Regions from separate parts of the Arthrobacter sp. Y3221159 genome, predicted to be linked through region 2. Evidence: riboswitches for the same ligand, from Rfam matches in the RefSeq annotation. Region 2 holds a riboswitch; each other region holds the start of a gene.
The links. Region 2 has a riboswitch for cyclic di-AMP ahead of AC5RT3_RS13415 (M23 family metallopeptidase). Riboswitches for the same ligand answer to the same signal wherever they lie in the genome.

Region 1 (9,404 bases), on a different contig from region 2:
ACGTCCCCGGCAGGCCTGCGGCTGCTCAACCCCGGCTCGCCCACGGACCGCCGGCGCCAGCCCGCCTGCACATACATGACAGCAAAGGTCGACGGCGGCCGGCTGGCGGAGGTGCGCCTGGTGGAGGTGGCGCGGGAGTAGTTCCGGGTTGGCAGGTGGCCGCCGGTTGCCTAGGCTGGGACGGTAAGCATACTTAGCTTCTTGGAATCCACCCAGCAGGAGGACCGCCATGACAGACCAGTACACTTTCCGGAATCCGGTCACCGCCTACGAGCACATTTCCCCGCCGGAGCAGCACCAGCCCGAGCCGGGACTGGACGCGGAGCTGACGCCCAAGGCGGACCTCGGTGAGGAAACTTACCGCGGCACGGGACGGCTGGAAGGCCGGAAGGCAATCGTCACCGGTGCGGATTCGGGTATCGGTGCCGCCGCGGCCATCGCGTTCGCCAGGGAGGGGGCCGACGTCGTCATGTCGTACCTGCCGCAGGAGGAGGAGGACGCTGCCAGGATTGCGGGCATTATCGAAGCCGCGGGACGCAAAGCCGTGAAGGTTCCCGGGGACCTCAAGGACCCGTCTGTCTGCCGTGACGTGGTGGATACCGCGGTGGCCGTCCTGGGTGGTGTGGACATCCTGGTCAACAACGCCGGAAAGCAGGTGGCCCAGGAGGACCTCGCGGACATCACGGACGAGCAGTTTGACCACACGCTGAAGACCAATGTCTACGCCATGTTCTGGCTGACCAAGGCAGCCCTTCCGCACATGCCCGCGGGGTCCACCATCATCAACACCACCTCGGTGCAGGCCTACAACCCCTCCCCGACGCTGGTGGACTACGCCACCACCAAAGCCAGCATCAACAACTTCACCAAAGGCCTGGCCCAGCAGCTCGCTCCCAAGGGGATCCGTGTCAATGCCGTGGCGCCGGGACCCATCTGGACTCCGTTGCAGGTCAGCAGCGGCCAGCCCAAGGAGGAGCTGCCGGAGTTCGGGCAGTCCACTCCGCTGGGCCGCGCCGGCCAGCCCGCAGAACTCGCGCCGGCGTATGTTTTCCTGGCCTCGCCCGAGTCCAGTTTTGTGCTGGGCGAGACGCTGAACGTCAACGGCGGCAGCCCCACCCCGTAGTTCTTATGCCTGGTCCTGCCCGGCGAGCAGTTCATCGGTGGCTTCGTCGGGCTGGCCGTCGAAGAACTGTGCAAGAACGGTCTTGAACACCGTTTCGCCGGGCGCCGCGCGGAGGAACAGCGTCATGGACGACTGCAGCTTGCGGGCGTCAATGCCGCCCAGAATATCCTCGGCCGTGCGCCCGGCGTGGTTGGTCAGGGCCTGTGCGCACTCCAGCAGGCGCGGACCCAGCACGTCGTGCTCAAGGTATCCCCGGGCCTCGTCCAGTGACCTGATGGCATACTTCCGCGAGGTGGCGCTCTGCCCCAGCCCGGCGATCTGCGGAAAGACGAACCACATCCAGTGGCCGCTCTTGCTGCCCAGCTGCAATTCGGACAAGGCCTGCTCATATGTCCCGCCGCTGTCCTGTGCAGCGACGAAGCGTTCAAGGTCATAGGGATCGTTCATGGATGTCTCCTTGTCGGGGGGTGTTGGGACCGGGCGGGAAGCCGGCGCCTGGCGGCTGCCCAAGTACTGCTGCAGCCTGGCGCAGGCTGGTGTGCGGGTCCTGGGCCCACCGCGCCAGCACCACATCGGCGCGCTGCCTGTCGCGCTCCGGCAGCCCGGCAAGCAGCGGCGCCACCACATCGGCCACGAGGGGGCCTTCCAGTTCCGCTGTGGAAGCGGAGCGGAGGAACCCTTCGATCCGGGTCAGGTCCGAGTGGCGGAGCCATCCGGCCTTGGCTTGGAGCAGCACCACGGCAGCCAGCCGCCGCTCGAAGACCGGCCTTGCGCCAGGGTTGGGCCGGCCCCAGAGGACTGAGGCCAGCTGGACCGTGGCATCGTGGTCCAGGGCTTTGAATTTCCGCAGCGCATCACGGACGGTTCCCCGGACAGCGCCCACGGAGGCTCCGTAGGAGGCGAGGACCCCGCCCAGCCGGGTGGCGACGTCGTCCGCGCGGTACCAGGAGCCCTCGTTCTGCAGCGTACGGTCGATGAATTCCGCCGCCGCGGCAACGATGTCCGGCCCCGCTGTCACTGCCGGCCTGCCGCGGCGTGGTTGATGCAGAACGCGGTCCATGGCCGGGCTTCCAGCCTGCCCTCGGCAATGGCTTCGCCGCAGACGGCGCAGGTGCCATAGGTTCCGGCGTCCAGCCGGGCGAGGGCGGCCTCCACCTGGTCCAGGCCGGCGGCGCTCTGCTTCAGGAGTGCGGCCGCCTGGGACAGCTCGAAAGCGATCGTGGCGCCCTCGGGATCGTGTTCGTCATCGACGTTTGAATTGAGCCGTGCCGAACTGGCCGAGGCGATGTCCGCGCGAAGGTCCGGAAGCAGTGCAGCCTTCCGCTTCCGCTCCTCCTCGAGCAGCACCCGGAACCGCTCAAAATCTGGCATGGAGAAAGCCTAGCGCGCCTCTCAGTACCAGTTCCTGGCTACGGAGTGGTCCCACGCCGCGCAGGGTGTACGGTAGCGGTCCCGGATATACCCGAGCCCCCACTCAATCTGCGTACGGTAGCTGGTAAGCCAGTCGCTGCCGGCGCTTCCCAGCTTGCCGGGCGGCAGGGCCTGCGGAATCCCATAGGCCCCGGAGTAGGGGTTGGTGGCGGTGGTCAGCCAGTTGGATTCCTTGGTCCAGAGTTGGGCGAGGCACAGGAACTGGTCCTGGCCCCAGCCGTAGGCTGCAAGGCGGCCGGAGGCGTAGCTCTTGGCCGCAGCGGGATCGTTGACTGCGCCGCCTGGAACGGAGGGCACGACGACGGCGGGCGGGCCGGGGATTGCAGGCGCCGGGGCAACGGGGGCGGGGTTCGCCGGGGCCGGGTTCACGGGAGCAGGATTTACCGGGGCCGGATTTAGCGGCGCGGGATTCGCTGGCACCGGCGCTGCCGGGACCGGGTTTGCCGGAGCGGGAGGTCTTTGAGCACCGGCAAGGGCAGCATCTGCAGCTGCCTGCCGGCGGGCCTGCTCCTCGGCAGCCGCTCGCTTGGCAGCCTGCGCCGCCTCATAGGCTGCAAGCGCCGCCTGGCCTTGCCGGTATTCGCCCTCGAGCGCCGCCGTCGTGCCCTTGAGGGACGCCAGCTGCGCGGTCAACTCTCCGCTGCGCCGCTGCTCTTCGGCGACCTGCCGGGCCACCGCGTCCTGGGCGGAACGGGCAGTGTCCAGCTTGGCCTTCGCCTCCCCGGACAGGCGTTCGCGCTCCGCCCTGGCGGTCTTTTCCTGCTCCGCCAGCGCAGCGGTGGCTTTGCCGGCGGCCTCCGCCCGGCTGACCAAATCCGCGGTCTTGGCTCCCACCACCTCAACGACGTTGAGCCCGTGGATGCTGTTGTTCTCCAAAGCTTCCAGTGCCACAAAGAATCCCATGGTGGTTCCGCCGGTCTTGTACGATCTGGCGGCCAGCGCACCAACGGCCTGTTGATGCCGCTGCAACTCCGCGTCCGCCTGGGCAGCCTGGCCTGCAAGGGCATCCACCCTGGCCGTTGCGGACTGCAGGGCGGCATCCGCCAGTGCATAGTCGGCTGCGGATGCCACGGCGGCCGTCCCGAGCGCTTCGGACTCGGACCGCAGGCCTTGAAGCAGGCCTGTGATGTTCTCGATCTCGGCCGCCTTCCCGGCTTCAGACTGCTGCGCCTTCTGAACGTCTTCCCACGATGGGTACCCGCCCGGCGGAGTCTCATCCGCGGCCGCCGGAGGCAGGGCAGCGGGGCCGGCCAGGGCAAGTGCCAGCAGCCCTCCCAGCAGCGGGGGCTTGAACATGCTTCCGATCAGGCGCATAGCTCCGAAGCTTAGCGGGTTTCAACACTAGGTTGAGGGTTGGGCGACCTCCCGCCGCTACCTTAATAAGTTTGTGACATAAATAACAGGCGACGCCAGCCGCAAAATATCACGCGAGGTCAGAAAGGTGTGCTAGTACCTCCAGACGTTTGCTTAATTTGATAGAAGCGCCTCGTATGTTACCCAAACGTGACAATTGCTCCGGGGCCGGGTTATGGTCTTCAGGTGTCCCTCCCAATCGGGACATTCCCATCAGTATGCCGAGCCCTGCCACTGACCCGGGATTCAATCGCTTTCCAGCTGGCAGGGACGGGGGAACCAAGTTTCCACGGCCGTTACGGCCTTGGGGTTAAGTCGATAGCGCCTCCGTCCATTGTGGGCGGTTGCCTTCGGCCGGGTATCTCCAACCCGAACCCGACAGCTCACCCCGCAGGCATGGGAGAGGCGATCACACGTGTCAAAAAATTTCCCTACCGCCCGTCACCGCGCAACTCCGGCCCGCTCAATCGCGCTCCAGGGCTTGGCTGCTTCCGCAAAGTCCCAGGCACGGACGCTCAGCCGTCCGATGCTCGCAGTTGCCGCTGCGTCCGGCATTGCGTTCGGTGTTGGAGCTCCCGCCCATGCAGGCGTGACCGGCCCGGATACCACCGAAACCGCTAGCGTCCAGGCGTCCAGCGCTCCGGCAGCCGCAGTGGCTGCCCCCGCTGCCGCAGCCCCTGCCGCCGGCAACGTCTACACCGTGGTTTCCGGAGACACCCTGGGCGCCATCTCGGCCGCTCACGGCGTCAGCCTGAACGATGTGCTGGCCGCCAACGGCCTGGACATCTCCACCATCATCTACCCCGGTGACCAGATCACCATTCCGGGCGCCGGCTACGTGGCACCTGCCGCTGCTCCTGCCCAGGCCGCACCTGCCCTGGCGAACACCGGCTCCACCATGAACTATGCCTCCGCGGCCGTTGCCCCGGCTCCGGCCCCGGCCCCCGCACCTGCCGCGACCGGCACCGGCACGGGTGCAGCCATCCTGGCTTCCGCCTACGGCCAGTTGGGCGTGCAGCAGGACTGCACCGCCATGGTGGAGAAGGCCCTCCGCTCCGTCGGCAAGTCCGTCGGTGACCTGGCTCCCGGCCAGTTCTACCAGTACGGCACCACCGTGGGCACCCCCGCCCCCGGCGACCTGGTGATCACTGCAGGCCACGTGGGCGTGTACGCCGGCGACGGCCAGGTTGTCAGCGGCGGCGTGGACGGCTACAAGACCGAAGTCCACTCCATCAGCTGGCTCGGCGGAGCTTCCTTCGTCCGGGTAGCGTAGTTACCCCGCGCAACTGAAGCAGCCGCACCAAGAGCTGCGCACATAAGGGCGGCAGCCGGGAAGACCCCGGCTGCCGCCCTTGCCGTGTTAACGTGTTGCCACCGGGACCCCCCGCCACTTTGCGGCGCAGCCTGTCACGTGCCGCAGAACGTCATGTACTTGCCGAAATCTTCCGGCGCGCCTTCGGCGTAGCGTTCCAGCCCGGGTCGCTCTTCGTAAGGGGAGCCCACTGCTTCAAGGAGCCTGGTAAGCGGCTCCAGGTCGCCGCCGGTGGCCGCAGCGAGCGCCTCTTCCACCAGATGGTTGCGCGGAATGTACACGGGATTCACCCGGTCCATCCGGTCCGCATCCGGCTTCATGGACCGCCAGCGCCCGGCCCAGGCGTCGAATGCTGCCAGGTCCATGACCATGCCCCGGACAGGCCTTTCATTTCCGCGCGCTGCTTCGCCCAGGTTGCGGAAGAACCGCGTGTAGTCCACCGGGCCGTCCTTCAGGATCGCAACCACCCCGTCCACCAGTTCGGATGCCGCTTCGGCCTCAGGGCTTCCGGCGGGGCTGGCGGGCAGGCCCAGCTTGGTCCTCATCCCGTCGAACCAAGCATCGCTGTACTGCCTGCGGAATTCGCCCAGCGCCTCCACGGCGGGAGCGACGGCCTGCTCCTGGTCCTCGTTGATCAGCGGAAGGATCGACTCGGCGAGGCGCGCCAGGTTCCATTCGGCAATAACAGGCTGGTTGGCGTAGGCGTACCGCCCGCCCACATCGATGGAACTGTAGACGGCGGCGGGATTGAAGTCGTCCATGAACGCACAGGGCCCATAGTCGATGGTCTCGCCGGAAATGGTCATGTTGTCCGTGTTCATCACGCCGTGGACGAATCCCACCAGCATCCATTGCGCCACCAGCGCGGCCTGGGCCGACACCACCGCCCGGAAAAGCGCAAGGTACGGATTCTCAGCTTCCGCGGCGGCGGGGTAATGCCGGCTGATGGCGTGGTCCGCCAGGCGGCGCAGCAGCTCCAGGTTGTCCGTGGCCCGCGCATACTGGAAACTCCCCACCCGCAGGTGGCTGCTGGCCACCCGAGCCAGGACTGCCCCGGGCAGCATCTCGTCCCGGCGCACCAGGCGTCCGGTGCCGACGACGGCGAGAGACCTGGTGGTGGGAATCCCCAGCGCGTGCATTGCCTCACTGACGAGGTATTCCCGGAGCATGGGCCCGACGACGGCACGCCCGTCACCTGCCCGCGCAAATGGTGTGCGGCCCGAGCCTTTGAGGTGGATATCGCGCAGGCGGCCGTTGGCGTCCAGGATCTCGCCAAGCAGGAGGGCCCGCCCGTCCCCCAAGAGGGGTGAGTATCCGCCGAACTGGTGCCCGGCGTAGGCCTGGGCCACCGGCGCTGCCCCCTCCGGCACGTGGTTGCCCAGCAGCAACCGCACCCCCTCCGCGCTGCGCAGGTAGCGGGCATCAAGCCCGAGCTCTTCCGCGAGGGCGTCGTTGAAGACCAGGAGCCGGGGCTCCGGAGCTTCCTCCGCCTGCCAGGGAACAGCCATGTCTGCCAGTTCGCTGGCGAAACGGCTTTCGAGGATGACCGTTGATTCTGCAGCGGTAGTCATGGGTTAACCCTATCCCCGCGGTTGGTCCGTCGGTTGATCAGCCAGGTGACAAGCCACAGGATCACGCCGATTGCCATCAGCCCGCCGGCTATCTCGTACTGGATCACGTTGCGTCCCACCCATGGGCCGGCAAGGAAAGCACACAGGATGGCTGCCACCAGGGGCAGTGGGCCGGGCGAGGTGAAAAAGACCTTACGGTTCGGATCCCGCTTCCGGCGCAGCACCAGGCATGCCACGTTCACCACGGTGAAGACGCACAGCAGCAGGAATGCCGTTGTGCCGGAAAGGTTGGCGACGATGTTGCTTTCCGGATCGCTGGCCACATAGAGGATGAGCCCCAGCGCCAGGACCGTGGAGAAGGCGATGCCCGCCCACGGGGTGCGGCGGACCGGCAGGACCTTGCCCAGGGGGCGCGGCAGGACCTGCTGGCGGGCCATGCCGTAGATCAGCCGGCTGGCCATGAGCATGTTGATCAACGCAGTATTGGCCACGGCGAAGACGGCCAGGAACGGGAAGACCCTGTCGATGGGAAAGTCCGGCGAACCCTTATGCACCACTTCGAGCAGTGCCGCGCCTTCGGCTTCGCGGATTCCCTCCAGTTCTGTGGGTGTGAGCACGCTGACCACGGACACTGCAACCAGCATGTAAAGGAGCACGGCGATGCCGAGACCGGTCAGCATGGTCCGGGGGAAGATCTTCTCGGGATTGCGCGTTTCCTCCACCATGTTCACCGAGTCCTCAAAGCCCACCATGGCGAAGAAGGCGATGGAGGTGGCGGCGGTGACGGCGAGGAACAGGCCCTTGTCCTGGTAGTCGCTGAAGACGAAGATCTCGCCGGGGTTGCCTGTGCCCTGGGCCATGACGAAGAACCCGACGCCGATCACGATGCACAGCGCCACCATTTCCACCACGGTGAGCACCACGTTGAACTTGACGCTCTCCCCCACACCCCGCAGGTTGATGGCGGCCAGCAGGAGCATGAATGCCAGGGCGACGGCGGTGATCACGCCCTGGCCGGGATCACCCATGACCCCGTTGACCTCCAGCCCGCCGAAGAAATTCTGTGCCAGGACATTGGCCGAGGTTGAGGCGCTGGTGATGCCCGAGCAGACCACCGCGAATGCCACCAGGAACGTGACGAAGTGGATGCCGAACGCCTTGTGCGTGTACAAGGCGGCGCCTGCCGCCTGGGGATACTGGGTGACCAGCTCCAGGTAGGAAAAGGCCGTCAGCGTCGCCACCACGAAGGCCAGGAGGAACGGCAGCCAGACAATCCCGCCCACCGTCCCGGCCATGGTGCCCGTCACGGCGTAGACGCCGGCGCCAAGGATGTCCCCCACGATGAAGAGCAGGAGGAGCTTGGGGCCAAGGACCCGTTTCAGCTCGGGCTCCCTGCCCTGCGGAGTAACGCCCTGGACTTCCTCGGATGTGGCGCTCATTGTCGGCCTCCTTGCCGGATCAGGTGGTGGGACTGGAAGATGCGTGCCAGGTCGACACGGGGCTGCGCCGCTGCGGAAAGGGAATCCGCTGCAGGTCCGCGGCGGCCGTGACGGCAGACGTGCCCGCGCGTGCGGATGCCTGCGCGGCAAGCACTGTGGCGTCGTCGCCGTAGCGGGACGAGAAATGCGTCAGTACCAGAGTGCGGACACCGGCGCGCGACGCCAGCTCCCCTGCCTGCCCGGCGGTGAGGTGGCGGTATTGCTGCGCCAGGCCGGCGTCGTCATCGCTGAAGGTTGACTCGGCAACCAGGAGGTCGGCGCCGTCGGCCAGTTCCTCAGCACCTTCGCAGGGCGCGGTGTCCATGACGAAGGCGAAGCGCTGGCCGGGCCGATGGATGCTGACGGCCTCGAGACTGACGCCGTTGAGGGTTCCTTCACGCTGGAGGCGCCCGACGTCGGGGCCCGCGATGCCCGCTGCCGCCAGGCGGTCTGGCAGCAGGGTCCTGCCGTCCGGTTCCACCAGCCTGTAGCCGTAGGTATCGATGCGGTGCTTCACCGGCCGGATCTCCAGTCCGTCAGCGATGATCCCCGCTCCCCCATGGGGGTGCAGGCGCAGGTCGATGCCGGGCGAACTCACGGAGACCAGGGCACGGACCACGTCCTCGCCGGCACGCGGATAGTGAAGGTGAACGGGGTGCCCCAAACCGTCGAGGGCCATCCTGGACAGTACGCCGGGAAGACCGTAGCAGTGGTCGCCATGGACGTGAGTGAGGCAGATCCTGGTGATCTGGGTAGCCGGGACACCCGCGTGGATCATTTGCCGCTGCGTTCCTTCGCCCGGATCGAAGAGCAGCCCCTCGCCGTCCCAGCGCAGCAAGTATCCATTGTGGTTCCTGGCGCGGGTGGGGACCTGGGATGCGGTGCCGAGGATGACGAGTTCACGCATGTCTGAAAGGACCAAAAAGCAGGTTCCGGACGTATCCGGGACCTGCTTCCTGGTTTGGTGGTTTTAGTGCCGCCTGAGCATTCCCATAATCTTGTGGGCCATGCCGCCGGTCCTGCCGCCCGTTGCATGGGGCGTCCGCCTGGCGGCATTCATCCCGGTACCGCGGGCTGTTCCACTGGTTCCGGTCCTGCCTGAGAATCGTCCAGCGGCATTCCTGATCATGCTTCCC
Region 2 (9,404 bases):
CCGCCGAGGACGCTCAGGTAGCTGGCCGTGCCCTTGAACTCACAGAAGCTGCTGCCCTCCGCAGGGATGAGGGATCCTGGCCGGAAGTCTTGCCGGCAAAAGTAGTAGACGGGCGGGTGGCTCGTTTCAAGCACCCGGAGCGAGTGTGTGGTGTCCAGGACCAGTTCCCCGCCCAGGATGATCCGGATCCGCTCGTTGCTTGGTTCCACTCTGGGCGGCCGCGGATAGTCCCACACCGATTCCTGGCCGGGAAGGGGAACCACAGGGGTTTTGCTGGAGTGCATTACTCCAGTGTGCACCCGGCACCGCCGCCCTGCACGACTAGCCCTAGCCGGGCTGGCCGACGTCCTTGGCGTCCATGATCCGGTACGCGTAGCCCTGTTCGGCCAGGAACCGCTGGCGCTTCGCTGCGAAATCCTGATCTAAAGTGTCCCGCGCCACCAACGAATAGAAGCGGGCTGCCCGGCCGTCCTTCTTGGGCCGCAGCAGCCTCCCCAGCCGCTGGGCCTCCTCCTGCCGGGACCCGAAGGAGCCGGACACCTGGATGGCCACGGAGGCTTCGGGCAGGTCGATGGAGAAGTTGGCAACCTTGGACACCACGAGCGTCTGGATGTCTCCAGCACGGAATTCATCGAAAAGCCGCTGGCGGACTTTCACGGAGGTGTCGCCCTTGATGACCGGCGCTCCCAGGCGCCCCCCAAGGTCATCCAGCTGGTCGATGTACTGCCCGATCACCAGCAGCTGTTCCCCGGCATGCCGGGCGACCAGCTCCTCCACCACCTGTGTCTTGGACTCGGAGGTGGAACACAGCCGGTACTTGTCGGCGTCGTCCGCCATGGCGTACGCCACCCGCTCATCCTTGGGCAGGTCCACGCGGACCTCCACGCAGTCGGCAGGGGCGATGTACCCCTGGGACTCGATGTCCTTCCAGGGTGCGTCGTAGCGTTTGGGCCCGATCAGGCTGAACACCTCGCCTTCCCGGCCGTCCTCCCGAACCAGGGTGGCGGTCAGCCCGAGCCGGCGGCGCGCCTGCAGGTCCGCCGTCATCCGGAAGATCGGGGCCGGCAGCAGGTGGACTTCGTCGTAGATGATCAGGCCCCAGTCGTGGCCGTCCACCAGTTCCAAGTGCGGATACAGGCCTCCGCGCCGGGTTGTCAGGACCTGGTAGGTGGCGATGGTGACCGGACGGATTTCCTTGACGGAGCCGGAGTATTCACCAATCTCGTCGTCGGTCAGGGACGTGCGCTTCAGGAGCTCGTCCTTCCACTGCCGTGCCGCAACGGTGTTGGTGACCAGGATCAGGGTGGTGGTGGAACCGGTGGCCATGGCTGCCGCCCCCACCAGGGTCTTGCCGGCACCGCAGGGCAGCACCACCACACCGCTGCCGCCGGCCCAGAAATTCTCGCTGGCCAGCCGCTGGTAGGGCCGCAGCTGCCAGCCGTCCTCGTTCAGTGCGATCAGGTGCGGTGTGCCGTCCACATAACCCGCCAGGTCCTCCGCGGGCCAGCCGATCTTGAGCAGGAGCTGCTTGAGCTGGCCTCGCTGGGACGCGTGCACCACCACCGTTTCGCCGTCGATCCGGGGCCCCAGCAGGGGTTGGATCTTCTTGGCCCTGATTACTTCCTCCAGGACCGGGTAGTCGTCCGTTCGCATCACCAGGCCGTGCTGGGGATCCTTTTCCAGGCGGAGCCGGCCGTACCTGGACATCGTCTCCTCGATATCGATCAGCAGCGAATGCGGCACGGGGAACCGGGAGTACTTCAGCAGGGTGTCCAGCACCTTTTCCGCGTCCAGTCCCGCGGCGCGGGCGTTCCACAGGCCCAGCGGCGTGAGCCGGTAGCTGTGCATGTGCTCGGGTGCCCGTTCCAGCTCCGCGAACGGGGCGATGGCATGCCGCGCCTCGGTGGCCAGCTCGTGGTCCACCTCAAGGAGGATGGTTTTATCGCTTTGGACGATCAGGGGTCCGTCGTTCACGCGGGGGAGTCCTTCACTGGCGCAGTTCCTCCGCAGCCTCAACATCGATGATCCGGTGGATGGACAGGACGCGCTCTGTCTCCTTTGCTGGGTCAAAGACCCGGACGCGTCCGCCGCTTACGGATAGGGGAACAACAACTTCAAGGTTGGCATTCCCAAGGCTGTCCACCACGTTCATGCTGATCCGCTGCTTCAGCCGGATGGCCCGCTGCAGTACCTCCAGCCCCAGCTGGGTGGCCACTTCACCGGCCTGGTCACCGCTGGGATGGCGTACGACGGCGGCACCCGCCTGGCGCAGTACCGCCAGCTGGGCATCCACGTCTTCATCAGCAGGAGCCGAGCGGGGCGGCGTATAGACGGGCCGGAGGCTTTCCTGCGGAACGGGGTTCCTCCGGAGCCGGATGGCAGGATCCTCAGCTCCTTCCACGGCAGGGGACAGCCCCAGGCTCCGCAGAACCTGGGCTGCCTGCCGCGGCGGTGCCGTGGAGATGAGGACCGTGGGCGCAATCCTGACCAGCCCCAGCCCGGCCGCCTTGGGCCCGGACAGGAGCTCGAGCAAGGCCGCCTCGTCCTCGCTCTGGATAAAGCTGGCCGCCTGCCCCACGCGCACGCGGCCGTGGCGTGAGGCGGTGTCCTCCACCAGGTACTCGAGCGGCTGGGGTACGGCGGTGGCGGAGTGCTCCCGCAGGAACTCCAGCAGCCCCGGCGCGTCATAGCCGGAATCGAGCGCGCGGCGGATGGAACTGTCCGTGAACCTGTAGATGGTGGCGGGCCCCTGGCCCTCGGCGTCGGCCATGACAAGGAGCTTTTCGGTCAGTTCAGGGGCGAGGTATCCGGGTGCAACAGCGGTGAGGTCCGCCTGCAGGAGCACATGGTTCAAGGCAGCCGGAAGGTGTTCTCCCAGGATCGACAGGGCCGCGTCCGGTCGGTCCTCCGCGAAGGCGCTGCCCAATTGCGTCAGCGCCCCGGACCCCACCAGTCCAAGCAGTTCGGCCTCCGCCAGGACGCCGCGGATCAGCGAGCTGAACCGCCGCGCCATCCGGGGCTGGGCCCACTCGGCGCGCTGGAGGACGGCGGCGGTGTCCAGCACGGGAGCCGCTCCATCCTGCGCCGAGGCTTCGGTGGTGAGTTCGTGCAGTATCTCCAGGATGCGCTTGCGGATCACCGGGGCGTCGGGGCGCTGGGGCTCGGCGGACAGCGGCACGATGGTGCTGCCGGAGGCGGTGCGGTGTGCCGCCGGCAGCCCCTGGGCGCCATTGACGGGCTGGCCCACCAGGGACGGGACCCGCTCGCTGGCCAGCCAGGCGTTTACCAGCCACAGCCATTGCTCCTGCCGGGGCAGTCCAAGCCACTCCAGCTCCGGCGGCTGGACCCAGGACGACGAGTCCACATCCAGCCGTATCAGGCCCGCGAGCCCGCACAGCTCCAGCAGCAACCCAACCCGCGCCTGCTCAACGCGGAGCAGATCGGCAAGCCGGCGGGTTTCCCGTACCCCCACCCCGCCGCTGCGCAGCGTCATCAGGGGCTGTTCCCGTACGGCGTGCAGAAGTTCGCCCACCAGCCGCAGCGTTTCGGAAATGGCGCTCATCGCCGCATTCCTCCGCAGCATGGCAGTGGTCCGGCCCAGCTCCGGAACGGGCGGTGTGAGGGCGAAGTCGTCGATGATCACGCCACCGCGCAGGGACAGTCCCACGCTGTGCGGCAGTTCCACGTGTGCCGCATCGAGCGGTACCAGCAGGCCGCGGGCCAGGAGCCAGTCAATCGGCCCGACGTCGGAACCTTCCGTCGTGACGGAAGCCTTGCGTTGCGCCTGGGGGACGGCACCCATGGCCCAGTTGCGGAACCTGCCGAGCAACGCCGTCGTCCGTTCCGGCGCACCGGCGAGGATGCCCTTCAGCGCCTCGGGGGAGGACGTCCAGTGCTGCAGGGCGAGGGCGGCCTCCATGGGGGTGGTTGCATCCTGGATGGCGGCGCCGCTGTGGTGCAGCTCGGAGACCAGCTGGACCACGCGCTGGGCAAACGCCGGCTGGAGGCGCACCAGTTCCGTGTAGCTCCGGCCAAGGCCGGCCGGGTAGAGTCCCACAACATCCTTGAGGCACCCGACCGGCAGGTAGTAGTGCTGCCTGGTGCCTGCGGCGGACGTCCCGTGCGGCGGGGCCGCCCGGTGTACCAGTGCCAGTTCCTGCAGTCCGGCCAGGATCTGCTCGACGGTGGCCACGGTGGCACCGGAGATCATCTTGCGCAGCCCCGCGGCCGAAGCACTGTGCTCGGTATCCGTGTTGGTGCACAGGTGAAGGGTTTCCAGCACCTGCATCTGTGGCCGGTTGAGCCGTTCAAGGGCCCGTTGGACGCTGACCCGGGAACTTGCGCGGGCAGCGAGGGCGGAGAAATCGGGAACAGCAGGGGAGATCAGGTCCGGCCGCGCGGCGAAAAGCGCACGCAACGAGTCGTCGCTGCGTGATTCCAGATCCTTGCCGAGCGCGCGTATGAGGGACATCAGTCCCAACGTTACCGCTGGTCCGGCTTTCCTGCCCGGCGCCGCCCGGCAACACTGTCCAGGACGAGGAAGAGCATGAGGAGAAACGCTACCGGCAGGCCATACAGTGCCGCGTACGTTACCAATGACGGCGCCACCGACCCGGCAAAAGCGAGGGCCATCACTGCTCCCACGGCCACCAGGGAAAGCACTGCAATGACTGCGGCCGCGATCATGATGGGCCGCCGGTAGCGCGAGGGTGTCATGAATGTAACGCTACAGCGCTCCGGGCACCCGGCGTGAACGCTGTTGCCCGGCCCTGTTGGAAGCGTGAATAGGGCACCGGGCAGGATAACCTTGAAGGATATAGACCAACACGGTTTAGAGCAGCCATACCTTGAACCCGCACAACAATGCGGATGCGGTGGCGGCTGGCCGTGTCTCATGACAGCAGAAGAAGGTTGATTACGTGCCTACCGGCAAGGTCAAGTGGTATGACAAGGACAAGGGCTTCGGGTTCCTGGCAGGCGAGGACGGCCAGGAGGTTTTCCTGCCCAAATCGTCGCTGCCCGAGGGCGTGACGGAGCTCAAGGCCGGCACCCGAGTGGAATTCGGCGTGGCCGACGGACGCAAGGGCGCCCAGGCCCTGGGCCTGCGGGTTCTGGACAAGACGCCGTCCATCGCCAAGGCAAAGCGGCCCGCCGCCCGGGACCTCGCACCGCTGGTCCAGGACCTGGTGAGCGTGCTGGACAATCTGTCCGGCACGCTGTCCAAAGGCAAATACCCGGAAGGCAACAAGGGCAAGGCAATCGCGGCTGCCCTGCGTAAGGTTGCCGACGAGCTGGACGTTTAGCAGCCGATGAGTCCGGAAGCTGAACAGCCGCAGACGCAGGTGCACGACGCTGCAGGTGCCGCGACGGCTCCTGCAGCGGGAACAGCCCCGGCGGTAGCCAGGAACGCGCCAAAGCGCCGGGCAGGCGTGCCGGTATGGCGGACCGGCAAGCCGGACGCCTTCCTTGCCGGTGCCGTCGATACGGCCCGCACCGCGCTGGAGGGCATCACGGCCGCCGGGGACATCGGGCGGCACCTCGCAGCCAAGAGCGAAGGCGACCGTTTGGTCACGCACCTGTTCGAGTCGAAGCTCGCCGGCTACGCCGGCTGGCAATGGTATGCGGTGGTAACCCGTAACTCCCGCTCCAAGGTGGTCACCGTTAGCGAGCTGGGCCTGCTGCCGTCCGAGGATTCGATCCTCGCTCCTGAATGGGTGCCGTGGGCTGAGCGCGTCCGTCCGGAGGACGAGCAGCAGCAGGAACGGGAAGCCTCCGAATCTGAAGAAACCGCACCGGCAGTTTCCGTCGCTGCTGTTGCCGAACCTGACGCCGATGCCGGTTTCACGGAATCCGACGCCGCCGATGCCGATTTCACGGATGATCCTGCCACGCAGGCGACGGCGAACGACGCCGGCAGCGAGTAACTGCTGAACGTCCCCTTGCCGGGATACACAAACGGCGCCGTCCGGGCGAAACCCGGGCGGCGCCGTCGTACTTAAGGAAAGGCTACTTGCGGAGCTCGCCCACCACGTAGTCGATGCTGGCCAGCAGTGCGGAGACGTCGTCAGGCTCGATGGCAACGAACGTGGCAATCCGGAGCTGGTTGCGGCCCAGCTTCCGGTACGGCTCCGTGTCCACGATGCCGTTGGCGCGCAGGACCTTGGCTACGACGGCGGCATCCACTGATTCGTCGAAGTCAATGGTGGCAATGACGTTCGAGCGCTCATCCGGGTTGGCGACAAAGGGGGTGGCGAACTCGGCGGCGTCGGCCCAGCTGTAGATGCGCCCTGCCGAGTCGGCTGTCCGGGCCGCGGCGAAGTCCAGCCCGCCGTTTGAGTTCAGCCACTGCACCTGGGCGTCCAATGTCACCAGGGTGGACAGGGACGGGGTGTTGTACGTCTGGTTGAGGCGTGAGTTGTCAATGGCGGTCTGCAGGTCCAGGAAATCGGGAATCCAGCGGCCGCTTGCCTTGACCCGTGCGGCGCGTTCCAGCGCAGCAGGGGAGAACAGGCCAAGCCACAGTCCGCCGTCGGAGGCAAAGTTCTTCTGCGGGGCAAAGTAGTAGACGTCGCTCTCAGCCACATCGACGTCCAGGCCGCCGGCTGCGGAGGTGGCATCCACCAGCACCAGTGCATCCTCATCCGCGCCTGCCACCCGCTTGACCGGTGCGTACACGCCCGTGGAGGTCTCGTTCTGCGGCCAGGCATACACGTCCACACCGGCCTCTGCCTGCGCCACCGGCCGGGTGCCGGGCTCGGACTTGATGATGGAGGAGGCGTCCAGGAACGGTGCCTTGTTGGTGGCGGCCGCAAACTTGGAACCGAACTCACCGAAGGACAAATGCTGGGCCTTCTGCTCCACCAGGCCGAAGCTGGCAACATCCCAGAACGCCGTGGAACCGCCCACGCCCAGGATAACCTCATATCCTTCCGGGGCGCGGAAGAACTGGCTGAGGCCCTCGCGCACTGAACCGACGAGGTTCTTGACCGGAGCCTGCCGGTGCGAGGTGCCCAGGACGTTCTTCGATGCGGCGGACAGCGCATCAATCTGCTCCTGGCGGACTTTTGAAGGTCCGGCGCCGAACCGCCCGTCCTTGGGGAGGAGATCGGCAGGAATAGTGATGCTTGGTTCGCTCACGGGGGCTCCAATTTCGGCGTGGACGCGCTTAGGTCCGAACGGGTGGATGGTCGCTGGCGCGCAGTCGGCAATGACTGCATCGAAGGCCTTTCCCATTCTGCCTGAACAGCTGATTCGGCGGGAACCGGGACCGTCATAGTCCAGCTACTGAGACGGGTTGCCAGGCGGCTTCCAACTATTCGGACTAAGTCAAAATAGGCTAAGCTAGCCAACGGACTACGTCGCGGTGAACAGCGATACGGTGGGACAACGCAAGGTACTGCGCTCGAGGAGCTGAGCTGGATGACGGATCTGATCGACACTACGGAGATGTACCTTCGGACCATTCTGGAACTGGAAGAAGAGAACATCGTTGCCCTGCGGGCCCGTATCGCGGAACGCCTGCGCCACTCGGGTCCCACGGTGTCCCAGACCATCGGCAGGATGGAGCGCGACGGCCTGGTGGTGGTCTCCGGCGACCGGCACCTGGAGCTCACCGAAGTCGGCCGCAAGCGCGCCACCGAGGTCATGCGCAAGCATCGCCTGGCCGAGCGGCTCCTGGCCGACGTGATCGGGCTGGACTGGGCTTATGTGCACGACGAAGCCTGCCGCTGGGAGCACGTGATGAGCGAGCGGGTGGAGCGGCGCATCTACGAGATGCTGGACCATCCCACCGAATCGCCGTACGGCAATCCGATTCCGGGCCTTGCCGCACTTGGTGGCCAGCCCGCACTTGCCTCCAGCGATACGGTGACGAGCCTCCTGGAAGCCATGAAGTCCTACGGGCCTGCGTCGGAGGTCACGGTCAGCCGGTTGGCAGAGCCCATCCAGGTGGAGCCGGAACTGCTGTCCCAGCTCGATGAGGGAGGCATCCGCCCAGGCGCGGCGGTAACCCTTGAACGTGTGGGCGACTACATCTCGGTCCGCGTGCCCGGCATTGAAGGCGCTCTGGAACTTCCGCCGGAGGTTGCCGCGCACGTGTTCGTTCACGTTCGCTAGGAAGGCCGGACCACCCGGTGTGACGCCGGTAACGCCAAGATAACGGAATTGTTACCTAGGGCCTTAAGCCCCTATAGTTGAACCAAGCGTTGATACAAAAGCGTTACCTGATCCGGAGCCGAGCTCTGCCAGCGGATCGGGAGCACGAGTCACTAACTGGCAGAGGCGGGGGAACCACAAGCGGCAGCGGGGGACTGCCTTGGGGTGAAGTCCGTCAGCAGCAAGCCTCTTCCAGTGAAGGAATCCCTCAGCGGATATCTCTGTGCCGAAGCTTGCTTACGGCGGGCCGGGTCTTTGAACTCTCTGACCCGAATCCGACAGCTAACTTCGCAGGCTTTCCAGAGAGGAATCCTTCTTGTCCATGCAGACCTCCAGGGGGCGCCGCCGCGCCGCTGGCCCCGCTTCGGCACCGCGCGTCGCCGAAGTCATCCACACGGAGCGCCCCCGCGATCTCCACCGTGATGCGCGGCGCCGTCGGGGTCCGTTCCGGCAAATCACCGAGTTCGCCTCGGCGAGCGGCATCGGCCAGAAGGCCGGCATGGCACTGGCTGCCACCGGTCTGGTGCTCACCGTGACTGTTCCGGCCACCAGCCCGGTCATGGCCACCGACGGGGCGGGCCTTGCGCCTGTTGCGGCCACCGCTGTGACCCCGCAGCCCGCTATCTCCGCCGAAGCCGGAGCGGAGATCGACTTCAGCCGCTCGGCCGTAGTGACCCAGGCGGATCCGGACGGCAAGCTCAAGCAGCTCCTGAGCGCCCAGTCCGCCGGCGCTGTTTCCCGCGCCGCATCCACCGGAAGCCTGGGCGCCCCGCTGGCGTCGCTGACCACAGCCTCGCCCTTCGGTTACCGCGTCAGCCCCATCACGGGTGGTTCCGGCGACTTCCACCGCGGGCAGGACTACGTTGCCCAGTGCGGGACCTCAGTTCTCGCGGCCGCCACCGGCACCGTGACGTTTGTAGGCTGGCACCAGTTCGGCGGCGGCAACCGTGTGGTGATCGACCACGGAAACGGCCTGGAGACCACGTACAACCACCTGTCGTCCTTCAATGTGACTGAGGGCCAGACGGTCTCGCGCGGCGAGGTTGTGGCACTGAGCGGAACCACCGGAGCCTCCACCGGATGCCACCTGCACTTTGAGGTGCAGGTCAACGGCGAAGTAGTGGATCCGACGGGCTGGCTCTAGTCAAATGGTTGCTGACTCTCGAATTGACGTGACCAGCCGTGACCTGAATGTGACATTCGGTCAAAACTCCTGTACCGTCTAACTCGCGTCAACTTTTCCGAAGTTG
Region 3 (9,404 bases), on a different contig from region 2:
CGTGGAAGTCGGCAACGCCGAGGCGGGCCGCGAATCCAGGGACGAGGCAGCGCCCCAGGAAGCGGCAGACCTCCGGGGCGAGGCAGGGCGCCGGGACGAGGCAGGGCGCCGGGAGGAAGCAGAGGCGCAAGACGACGCGAACCGCCGCCCGGACCACCAGCACACCCACTTCGAAACAGAGGTTGCCAAGTGACCGTTCTGCGGCTGGCCCGCTCCGAACTCAAGCGCATGACAGGCGGGCTGCTGCCCAAGCTGACCATCCTGGCGCTGACCATGGTTCCCCTGCTGTACGGCGCCGTCTATCTCTATGCCAACTGGGACCCGTACGGGAACCTGGACCACTTGGATGCGGCTCTGGTTGTGGAGGACGCCGGCGCCACCGCCAGCGACGGCACCCATCTTGCGGCCGGAACCAAGGTGGCGGACAGCCTGGTGGAAGGCAACGTCTTCCACTGGGTTCCGGTGGCAAGCACCCAGGAAGCCGACCAGGCCGTCAGCGACGGTGAGTACGCGTTCGCCCTGAAGATCCCGAAAGACTTTTCCGCGAACCTCGTGTCGCCGGGCAGCTTCGATTCGGCCAGCCAGGCCATGCTGAACGTCACCACGAACGATGCGAACAACTATCTGCTGAGCACCATCGTGGACAAGCTGACCACGTCCGTACACAGCACCGTAGCCACGGAGGTGGGCGAGGAGACGGCCAACCAGCTGTTGACCGGCTTCGGCACGATCCATACCCGGATGGTGCAGGCCGCTGATGGCGCCGGCCGGCTGGCCGACGGCGTGGCGCAGCTCCGCGACGGCGCGGCCGGACTCCAGGGGGGAACCTCCGGCCTAAGTACCGGCGCTGACGACCTTTACGCAGGGCAACTGAAGCTGCGGGACGGCGCCAACCAACTGACCGACGGCGCCGGACAACTCAGCAGCGGCCTGTCCGCCCTCAAGGACAAGACCGCGTCCCTGCCCACAGACACGCAGACCCTCGCCACGGGGGCGGCACAGGTGGCTGCCGGCAACGCCCAGTTGAACGCGAAGTTCCAGGACGTGGCCGTCCAGCTGGAAACGGCCGACCAGGGACTCCGCACGCGCGTCATTGACTCGAACACCCGGCTGGTCGTTGCCGGCGTCCTTACCCAGGAACAGGCTGACAGCATCCTGGCCGACTTCGACGCCACGGCGGCGTCCAGCCCGGTGGCGGCGGCCAAGGCCAAGGTCCAGACGGACGCCGCCCAGGTCCAGCAGCTGGCTGAGGGCGCCGAGTCCGTCAGCGTCGGCGCCGCGCAGCTCGCTTCAGGGACGCCGGCACTCAAGGACGCCGTCCAGCAGGCGTCCAGCGGGGCGGACCAGCTGCACACCGGTGCCGCCACTCTGGCAACCGGCGGACAAGCAGCCCTGGACGGCACTGCCGGCCTCGCCGAAGGCGCCCGGAAGCTGGATGCTGGTGCGTCCCAGCTTGCCGCGGGGGCTGCCACTGCCGCCGATGGCTCACGTTCGCTGGCGGACGAGCTCGGCAGGGGTGCGGGGCAGGTACCCAACCCGGACGATGCCCAGAAGAACAACCTGTCGCGGGTGATGGCCGATCCTGTCGCCGTCAGCAACGTTTCCCAGGCGAAGGCCGACTCCTATGGGGCGGGGCTTGCACCGTTCTTCCTTACACTGGCGCTGTGGATCGGCATCTTCATGCTGGTGCAGGTCATGCGGCCCATTACGCAGCGGGCACTGGCATCCAACGCGCCGTCCTGGAAGATCGCCGTCGGCGGCTGGCTGCCGTTCCTGGCGGTGTCCGCGGTCCAGGCCACCCTGCTTACACTCGTGGTGAACCTCGCGCTGGGGCTGAACCCGGTGCACCCGGTCCTCATGTGGCTGTTCATGCTGGCGGCGGCCACGGCCTTCAGCGCCCTCATCCAGGGAATCGTGGCGCTGCTGGGGTCGCCGGGCAAATTGGTGGTGCTGATCCTGCTGGTGCTCCAGCTGGTGTCCTCCGGCGGCACGTTCCCCTGGCAGACCACGCCGGAACCCCTCCATGTGGTGCACCAGGTACTGCCCATGGGATACGTGGTCACGGGCATGCGGCACCTGATTTACGGGGCCGACCTGTCCATGATCCTCCCCACGGTCCTCGGACTCCTGGGCTACACCCTGCTGGGGGCCGTCCTGTCCACACTGGCCGTCCGCAGGAACAAATACTGGACGCTGAAGACGCTGAAACCGGAGATTGCAGCATGACCTCCGGGCCGCCGGCGCCAGCAAAAGGGCAGCGGCCAGGACGGACCACGGCTACCCGGCAAAAACTCTTCGACGCGTCCATGGAGCTTATTGGCCGACGCGGAGCCGCCAACGTCACCGTGGACGAGATCGCCCACGCCGCCGGGGTGTCCAAGGGCACCGTCTATTACAACTTCGGCAGCAAATCGGAACTCATCGCGCAGCTGCTGCGGCACGGCGTGGACATCCTGAAGGCACGGCTGCTCGAGGCCGGGACAGGGCCGGCACAGGATCCGCTGCAGGCCATGGAAGCCATGATCGGCCAGGCCATGGACTTCATGGCCGAGTATCCGTCCTTCGCCCGGCTCTGGGTGAGCGAGAACTGGCGGACGCCCAGCGAATGGCAGGGCACCTTCGCGGTGCTGCGCGGCGAGCTGCTGGCCGTCATTGCCCAGGCCGTAGACGATGTGGCGCAGGCGTACCCTGTGGACGAGTCCGTGTCCCGGGGCAGCCTGGAGACGGCAATCTTCGGTGCCTGCTTTGTGGTGGGGCTCGACAGGCAGACCTACAACCCCGAGCGCAGCCGTGACCAAAGTGTTGCAGCAATCATGGCCATCATGCGTGGCTACGTCCTGCGGCAGCCTGCTCCTCCGGAATGATGGTGCACGTGCGCCACATGGGGAAAAGCGGAAAGTTCGCGGTCATCGCCGGCATCGTTGCCGCGTTGCTGCTCGTGCTCACGGGGATGACCCTCGCCGAGCCGGTGTTCGTCGCGTTCCTTGGCGTGCTTGCCCTTGCGTATCTGTCCGCCGTCGGCGAGGTCCTGGTGCGGGGCCGCCGGCTGGTATTGCTGTGCGTCGGGGCCGGCACCAGCCTCACTGTCGGCCTTGTCCTGGCGTTCCTGAGCACGTGGGAGCTGGCGTTTGACGGCCAGTCCACGTTCCTGGGCACGCCGGTGCCCACCAATGATCCAGACAACTACTTCTTCGGCGCCGGGGTGTCCTTTGTGGCAACGTTCCTGGTCCTGTTCATTGGTGCCGCCTGGCCTGCCGGCAGAAGGGTGGCGCCTGCCCGGCGGCCCGCTGCGAAGCGGCGGCCTGCCGCTGCTTCCCGCCCGGCGGCCACCAAGGGCGCTGCATCCAGAGGCGCCGGACCTAAAATCGCGGCAGCAAAGGGCGGCGCGGCAAGAAGCGGCACGGCTCAGCGCGGCTCCGGATCGCGGACCACGTCGCGCGTACCCCCGACAGCCAAGCGGCCGTCGTCGTCCGCGGATCCAGCCCGCAGGCCTGCGCCCAAGCCCGGAGCCGGTTCCACCCCGCGGCACTGACGCCACCCGCCCAGGGTCAGCACCGCCGTCGCCACTCCGCACAGGAGCAGCAGGCCGCCGGCCAGCTCGGTGGGCGTCGGCACCTCCCCCAGCACAAGCCATGCGGCGGTCATCCCCACCACGGGGACCAGCAACGTAAACGGCACAACGGCCGACGACGGGTGGCTGGCCAGGAGCCGGTTCCAGATGCCGTAGCCCACCAGTGAGGCAAAGACGGCGGTATAGAGCGCGGTGAGGATGGTGGGCGCCTGGAGGGTGGCGAGCGTGGCGAGTACCGCGTCCGGGCCGTCCACGAGGAGCGAGAGCGCGGTGAGGGGTACCGGGACCACGGCGCCGGACCAGACCACCAGGCCCAGCCCCGAGGCTGCCTTCGCTTTCCGGGCGATGACGTTTCCCGCCGCCCAGGACAGGGCCGCAGCGAGCACGATCAGGAACGGCAGCAGGGGTGCAACGGCACTCCGGCCCGCGCCAACCACGGCGAGGCCCGCCACGCCCAGGACGACGCCGGCCAGCTGCCTGCGGTTCGGCCGCTCGCCAAGGAACGCAGCGGCGAGGAGGACGGTCAGCAGTACCTGGGCCTGCAAGACCAGGGACGCCAGGCCGGCCGGCATTCCCAGCGCCATGGACAGGTAAAGGAGGCCGAACTGGCCCGCACTCATGAAGAGCCCGACGCCGATGATCGCCATCCAGCTGACGTCCGGTTTCCTGATGAAGAAGATCCACGGCAGGACCACCAAAATGAAGCGCATGGCCACGAACAGGAGCGGGGGCACCTCCACGCCGCCCGGGTGCAGGCCGATGTCGATTGCCACGAAGTTCAGGCCCCACAGCACGGCCACCAGCACTGCAAGCAGGGAGTCCCGGAGATTCACGCTCCCTACTCTGCCAGAACCACCCGGCCGGAACGGGGCTAATGGGCGCGGGGCACCTTGAACTTGGTGATCCTGGCATCCTGCCCGTCCAGCTCCGCCCAGGGCTTTTCCGTCTCCAGTACGGTGAGTGCGCTGGTGGGGAAACGGGTGGCCGCGTCCATATAGGCGTCGTGGTCGGAATCGCGGGAGGCGAGGTGCATGGCCAGGTCCTGCACGCCCGGCAGGTGGGAAATCAGCATAAGCGTTGTCACGGTATCCGGCACATGGTTGATGACAGAGAGCATGCGGAGGGCGGAGGCGGCATACAGGCCGTCCTCCAGCTTCGGCGTGGGTGCCTTGTCCCCCAGCTCCGAGCACACCCAGGTGCAGGTCTGGCGCGTACGCAGGGCGCTGGAGCAGAGGATGAAGTCCGGGACGATGTTGTGCTTGAGCAGCCAGCGCCCGGCCAGCGGCGCCTCCCGGTGGCCGCGCTCCTCCAGCGGCCGCTCGTGGTCGGGCACACCGCCGGGCCAGTCCGCCTTGGCATGGCGCATGATCACAAGGCGGCGAAGATGGTGCTCACTCATGCCCCAAGCTTAACGAACCAGCACCCGCCCCAAACGGGGACGGGTGCTGGTTGGAAGACCTGGGGTCAGATCGAGTATTCAGGAGCGGCCCAGACCACTACTTCCGGGTGCTCGTAGAATCGGTAGCCCTGGCCGCGGACGGTGCGGACCGTGTTGGCGAGGCGGCCCAGCTTGGAGCGGAGGCGGCGGATGTGGACGTCGATGGTGCGCTCGTTGGGCACTTCCTCGGCGTTCCGCCACAGGCCTTCGAGCAGTTCGTCGCGGCCCACGGTGCGGGTGCCGTTTTCCACCAGGTAGTTGAGGAGCTCGAACTCCTTGAACGTCAGGTTGAGCGATTCGCCGTCGAGGTGGACTTCGCGGCGGGCAAGATCGATCAGGACACCGGACGGGCGCGGCTCCTGCGGCTGCTGCGGACGGGGCGTCTCGGTGCGCTGGCGGGAGTTCACCGTGGGGTCGCCGAAGGTGGAACGGACGACGTCGAGCGCCGAACCGGGGGTGCCCGCGGGGGCAACGGCAACGGCTGCATAGCTTTCGGCGCCGGTTACCAGGGACTGGGCGTAGGCGCGGATTTCCTGCGCAAGCTTGGCGATGGAGGTGCCGGCAGCCGCAGCGGTTTCCTCGTCGATGCCCATGTACAGGACGAACCCGCGGGCAACATTGTCATTGGCCACCGGGCGGACGGCGTTGGGTCCTGCCACCACGGGCGTGGGTGCCGTTACAGGAGCGGAGTCAGCCGTGGGAACGGCGCGGAGCTGCCCGTAGGAGTTGGGGTTGTAGCCCTGCGGCGCGTAGCCCTGGGCTGGGAAGCTGCTTCCGGAAGACGGCGAAATTGACGGGCGCGGACCAAATCCGGGGCGGAGGCCGGAGGGCTGGCCTGCCTTGGCGGCGTTACGGACAGAGATGTGGACGTATCCGGATGCAACAGACATGGATTGCTTACCTCAATGTGAATGGCCGCCATCGCGGCTCGAATGCTGGGTTTCCCCGCAATGCGGACTGGGGAGGGGCGCCCGACGCTGGGCTGGGGGGCGAATGCCTAAGAACTTCGATGGGTGGAGAAGGTCAGGCGTGCATTCGACAACAGCGCATGTCGGCAGCAGCTGATGTGCTGGGCCAATATTCTGCGGCTGCAGGTGCTGTTGAGTTCTTGTTCACATTGGAAGTGTGCAGCGTAACAATGGCAACTTGCAAGTAACAATGGATCGAATCGTCCGCATTGTGAGACGAAATGCTCTATTGTGGCGCAGATCACGATTCTGGCGGAAGCTAAAGAATAACATTCGTTATCCGATTTGCCGCCACAAATAGGGCTGTTGGCAGAATATTCTTCGCGAAAGGCGACTCCGCGAAGTTTTTTATTCAAGTGAGTGCGAATTGCCAAAATCGCCCCCTACTGCCCCGGCGCGTGTCCAGCGGCGCGCGGAGCAAGGGAAGAAATTTTCCCGCAAGCCCGCGTTTATCGGCCCGCAGGCCCAGGATCAACTCCGCTCCCTGCACCTGGCCCACGCGTCCGGGCCGAATACCTCCCGGCCGCGAGCGCCGTATGTACGGTCGATGGACTGTGACCACTGGATGCGATGCTCCCAAGTTCGACGGCTTGAACTGCCGCGCAGGCTCCGCCCGCCCACACCGGAGGTCCAGGCGCTGTTACTCATCGCGATGGACGCCGCCCAGGACCGCCCCGTTTGGGTGAAGAGGCCGGCCTCGGCCGCGGAGGGAACCAGCGGACGGGACTTGTCCAACGCAATGAATAGACAGGCCCACGAAGGGAAGGTCACGGCCGCATCACAGCCGGGCCAGACGCATAGCCCTCCACCTGCCCTTATGCGCCGACTGGCACAAGTCGACGCGCCGTCATCGTGATGTCCGTTACCTAAATGTGACTTAAGCGCTGAACTCCTGTAGCGTCGATTGGGTACGGTTCCCGTTCGGGCCGTATATCCGGATGACGCCAAGCTCTGCCACTTCCCGGATTCCGCTTGATCGAAGGCAGAGGCGGGGGACCCACCGTCCCGGGCACTGATTTGCCCTTGGGGTTAAGCCAGCACGTGATATTTCCGTGCGGCCGGATGCCCTCATCCGAACCCGACAGCTAACTCCGCAGGTGTGAGAGGCGATTCATCATGTTTACATTCCCGGCTAAACCGCGCCCGAAACAGGGTTCCGACAGCGATTCCCAGCGTTCGGAAGGCAAGAAGTTCACCCTCGGCAAGCGTGCCGCGGTCCTCGCAACGTCCGGTGCGCTGCTGGTAGGCCTCGGCGCCGCCGGCCAGGCGACAAATGCTTTTATTCCGGCGGCGTCCACCACAAGCACCACGGCGGCGGACTCCGATGCGCAGATGAGCATCGAAAAGAGCGAGATCCGGTCCCACCCGGCCGAGTCTCCCGCCCCCGCCGAAATCAACGTTGTTCCCCAGGCCGCCGAGCCGGCCCCCGCACCCGCGCCGGAGCCCGTCCCCGCGGCTGAGCCTGCTCCGGCACCCGAGCCCGCTCCGGCACCTGCACCCGAGCCGGCTCCTGCACCCGAGCCGGCTCCCGTCGTCGCGGTCAACGACCCGGCAGGCGCGCAGGCCTACGCCGCCGGCCAGCTTGGTTCCTACGGCTGGGCCCAGGACCAGATGCAGTGTCTGGTGACGCTCTGGACCAAGGAATCCGACTGGACCACCACGGCCACCAACCCCAGTAGCGGCGCCTACGGCATCGTCCAGTCCCTGCCCGCCGAGAAGATGGCCAGCGCCGGTGCGGACTACCTCACCAACTACCGCACACAGATCAACTGGGGCCTGAACTACATCAAGGAGCGCTACCAGTCCCCCTGTGGCGCGCTGAACTTCCACTACGCCAACAACTGGTACTAAGCCGCTGCTGAATTTCACCGGCCCTCACGCTGTCCGTGCGTGAGGGCCGGTGATTTTTGGGCTTAAGAGTCCCGTCCCGGGATGTACTGCACCGCCCACCTGTTGCCGTCCGGATCGGCGAAGTAGACGAAGTGGCCCCAGTCCTGCACGTCCACGTCGCTGACGTCGACGCCGTTCTCCTTGAGGTGGCGGTGCGCGGCTTCGATGTCGTTGACCACCAGCTGGAGGTTGGAACCGGTCCCCGGAGGGGCGTCCGTAAGTCCTTCACCAATGCAGATGGAGCAGGCCGAGCCCGGCGGAGTCAGCTGGACGAAGCGGATGGAGTCGGTGGGCCGCTGGTCGAAATCGGCGTTGAAGCCAACCTTGTTGACGTAAAAATCCTTGGCACGGTCCACATCGGACACAGGGACAAACACGAGTTCAAGTTTCCAGTCCATGGGCTCAGGCTACGGCTGCACCCCTTGTCTTGGAAGGCTTGAACCTCAGCCGGCGATGCCGTACAGGCGGTCGCCCGCGTCCCCGAGCCCGGGAACAATGTAGGACTTGTCGTTCAACTTTTCGTCGATGGATGCCAGGACAATCGTCACGTTGGCGTCCGCGAGTTCCTCTTCCAGCTTGGCGAGGCCCTCAGGTGCGGCCAGCAGGCAGATGCAGGTGACGTCCGAGGCGCCGCGCTTGAACAGGAACTTGATGGCCTCGCGCAGGGTTCCGCCGGTGGCGAGCATGGGGTCCAGGACGAAGATCTGGCGGTCGGTGAGGTCTTCGGGAAGCCGCTCGGCGTAGGTGATGATGTCCAGGGTTTCTTCATCCCGGGCCATGCCGAGGAATCCCACTTCGGCGGTGGGGACGAGCTTGGTCATCCCCTCGAGCATGCCCAGGCCGGCGCGCAGGATGGGTACCACCAGCGGGGTGGGCTTGGTGAATGCGGTTCCCACGGTGCTGCTGACGGGCGTTTCAATGGTGACGGGTTCGGTGCGGACTTCGCGGGTCGCCTCGTAGGCGAGGAGGGTCACCAGCTCTTCGGTCAACTGCCGGAACACCGGGGACGGGGTGTTTTTGTCCCTCAGGACGGTGAGCTTATGGGCGACGAGCGGGTGGTCCACAACGAGAGTTCGCATGCGTCAAAACTATCACCCGGCGTTGTCCTTCCCGTGCCCGCCGGGGCCGTCGTGATGCAGGGCATCAACCACCACATCCCGCACCACTGGATGCTCGAAATCGGGTGCCGGGCCCACGTGCTCCCGCCGCCTGATCATGTGGAACAGCCGGTGGGCAAGTATGACCATCAGCACCCACGCGAGGCCCAGCAGCCAGCCGGCCATCACGTCCGTGAGCCAGTGGTGCCCCAGGTATACCCGGCTCAATCCCATCGCGATGATGAAGATCACGCCCGTTGTGATGGCGGTGATGCGGACCCACAGCTTGAAGAAGTGCAGGCACAGGATATAGAGCAGCACGCCGATCACCACGGTGGTGTTCAGGGTATGGCCACTTGGAAAGGACGGCGTGGTTTCATACGGTGGCACGGCCTCCGTATGTTCGGGACGGGTCCGGCCCACCAGGCGCTTGCCGATCG

Region 1: another riboswitch for cyclic di-AMP. It lies ahead of AC5RT3_RS16585 (LysM peptidoglycan-binding domain-containing protein); the one in region 2 lies ahead of AC5RT3_RS13415 (M23 family metallopeptidase).
Region 3: another riboswitch for cyclic di-AMP. It lies ahead of AC5RT3_RS04320 (aggregation-promoting factor C-terminal-like domain-containing protein); the one in region 2 lies ahead of AC5RT3_RS13415 (M23 family metallopeptidase).

The regions. Positions count from the first base shown of each region.
Region 1 is NZ_JBNHFC010000017.1:67,380-76,783, forward strand. Features, by position in the region: gene AC5RT3_RS16555 (metallophosphoesterase family protein) at 1-141, shown strand, start outside; gene AC5RT3_RS16560 (glucose 1-dehydrogenase) at 230-1,123, shown strand; gene AC5RT3_RS16565 (DUF1810 domain-containing protein) at 1,127-1,570, opposite strand; gene AC5RT3_RS16570 (DNA alkylation repair protein) at 1,554-2,141, opposite strand; gene AC5RT3_RS16575 (TraR/DksA family transcriptional regulator) at 2,138-2,494, opposite strand; gene AC5RT3_RS16580 (aggregation-promoting factor C-terminal-like domain-containing protein) at 2,516-3,868, opposite strand; cyclic di-AMP (ydaO/yuaA leader) riboswitch at 4,149-4,319, shown strand; gene AC5RT3_RS16585 (LysM peptidoglycan-binding domain-containing protein) at 4,323-5,180, shown strand; gene AC5RT3_RS16590 (protein adenylyltransferase SelO) at 5,315-6,790, opposite strand; gene AC5RT3_RS16595 (APC family permease) at 6,787-8,229, opposite strand; gene AC5RT3_RS16600 (ribonuclease Z) at 8,249-9,175, opposite strand.
Region 2 is NZ_JBNHFC010000012.1:17,040-26,443, forward strand. Features, by position in the region: gene AC5RT3_RS13375 (DUF427 domain-containing protein) at 1-284, opposite strand, end outside; gene AC5RT3_RS13380 (DNA repair helicase XPB) at 328-1,974, opposite strand; gene AC5RT3_RS13385 (helicase-associated domain-containing protein) at 1,988-4,471, opposite strand; gene AC5RT3_RS13390 (hypothetical protein) at 4,483-4,716, opposite strand; gene AC5RT3_RS13395 (cold-shock protein) at 4,920-5,303, shown strand; gene AC5RT3_RS13400 (DUF3027 domain-containing protein) at 5,310-5,924, shown strand; gene serC (phosphoserine transaminase) at 6,007-7,137, opposite strand; gene AC5RT3_RS13410 (iron-dependent transcriptional repressor DtxR) at 7,420-8,115, shown strand; cyclic di-AMP (ydaO/yuaA leader) riboswitch at 8,247-8,466, shown strand; gene AC5RT3_RS13415 (M23 family metallopeptidase) at 8,477-9,298, shown strand.
Region 3 is NZ_JBNHFC010000003.1:43,095-52,498, forward strand. Features, by position in the region: gene AC5RT3_RS04290 (ABC transporter ATP-binding protein) at 1-193, shown strand, start outside; gene AC5RT3_RS04295 (YhgE/Pip family protein) at 190-2,226, shown strand; gene AC5RT3_RS04300 (TetR/AcrR family transcriptional regulator) at 2,223-2,864, shown strand; gene AC5RT3_RS04305 (EamA family transporter) at 3,406-4,404, opposite strand; gene AC5RT3_RS04310 (SixA phosphatase family protein) at 4,443-4,970, opposite strand; gene AC5RT3_RS04315 (winged helix-turn-helix domain-containing protein) at 5,036-5,899, opposite strand; cyclic di-AMP (ydaO/yuaA leader) riboswitch at 6,929-7,088, shown strand; gene AC5RT3_RS04320 (aggregation-promoting factor C-terminal-like domain-containing protein) at 7,094-7,828, shown strand; gene AC5RT3_RS04325 (glyoxalase superfamily protein) at 7,891-8,265, opposite strand; gene upp (uracil phosphoribosyltransferase) at 8,311-8,946, opposite strand; gene AC5RT3_RS04335 (phosphatase PAP2 family protein) at 8,959-9,404, opposite strand, start outside.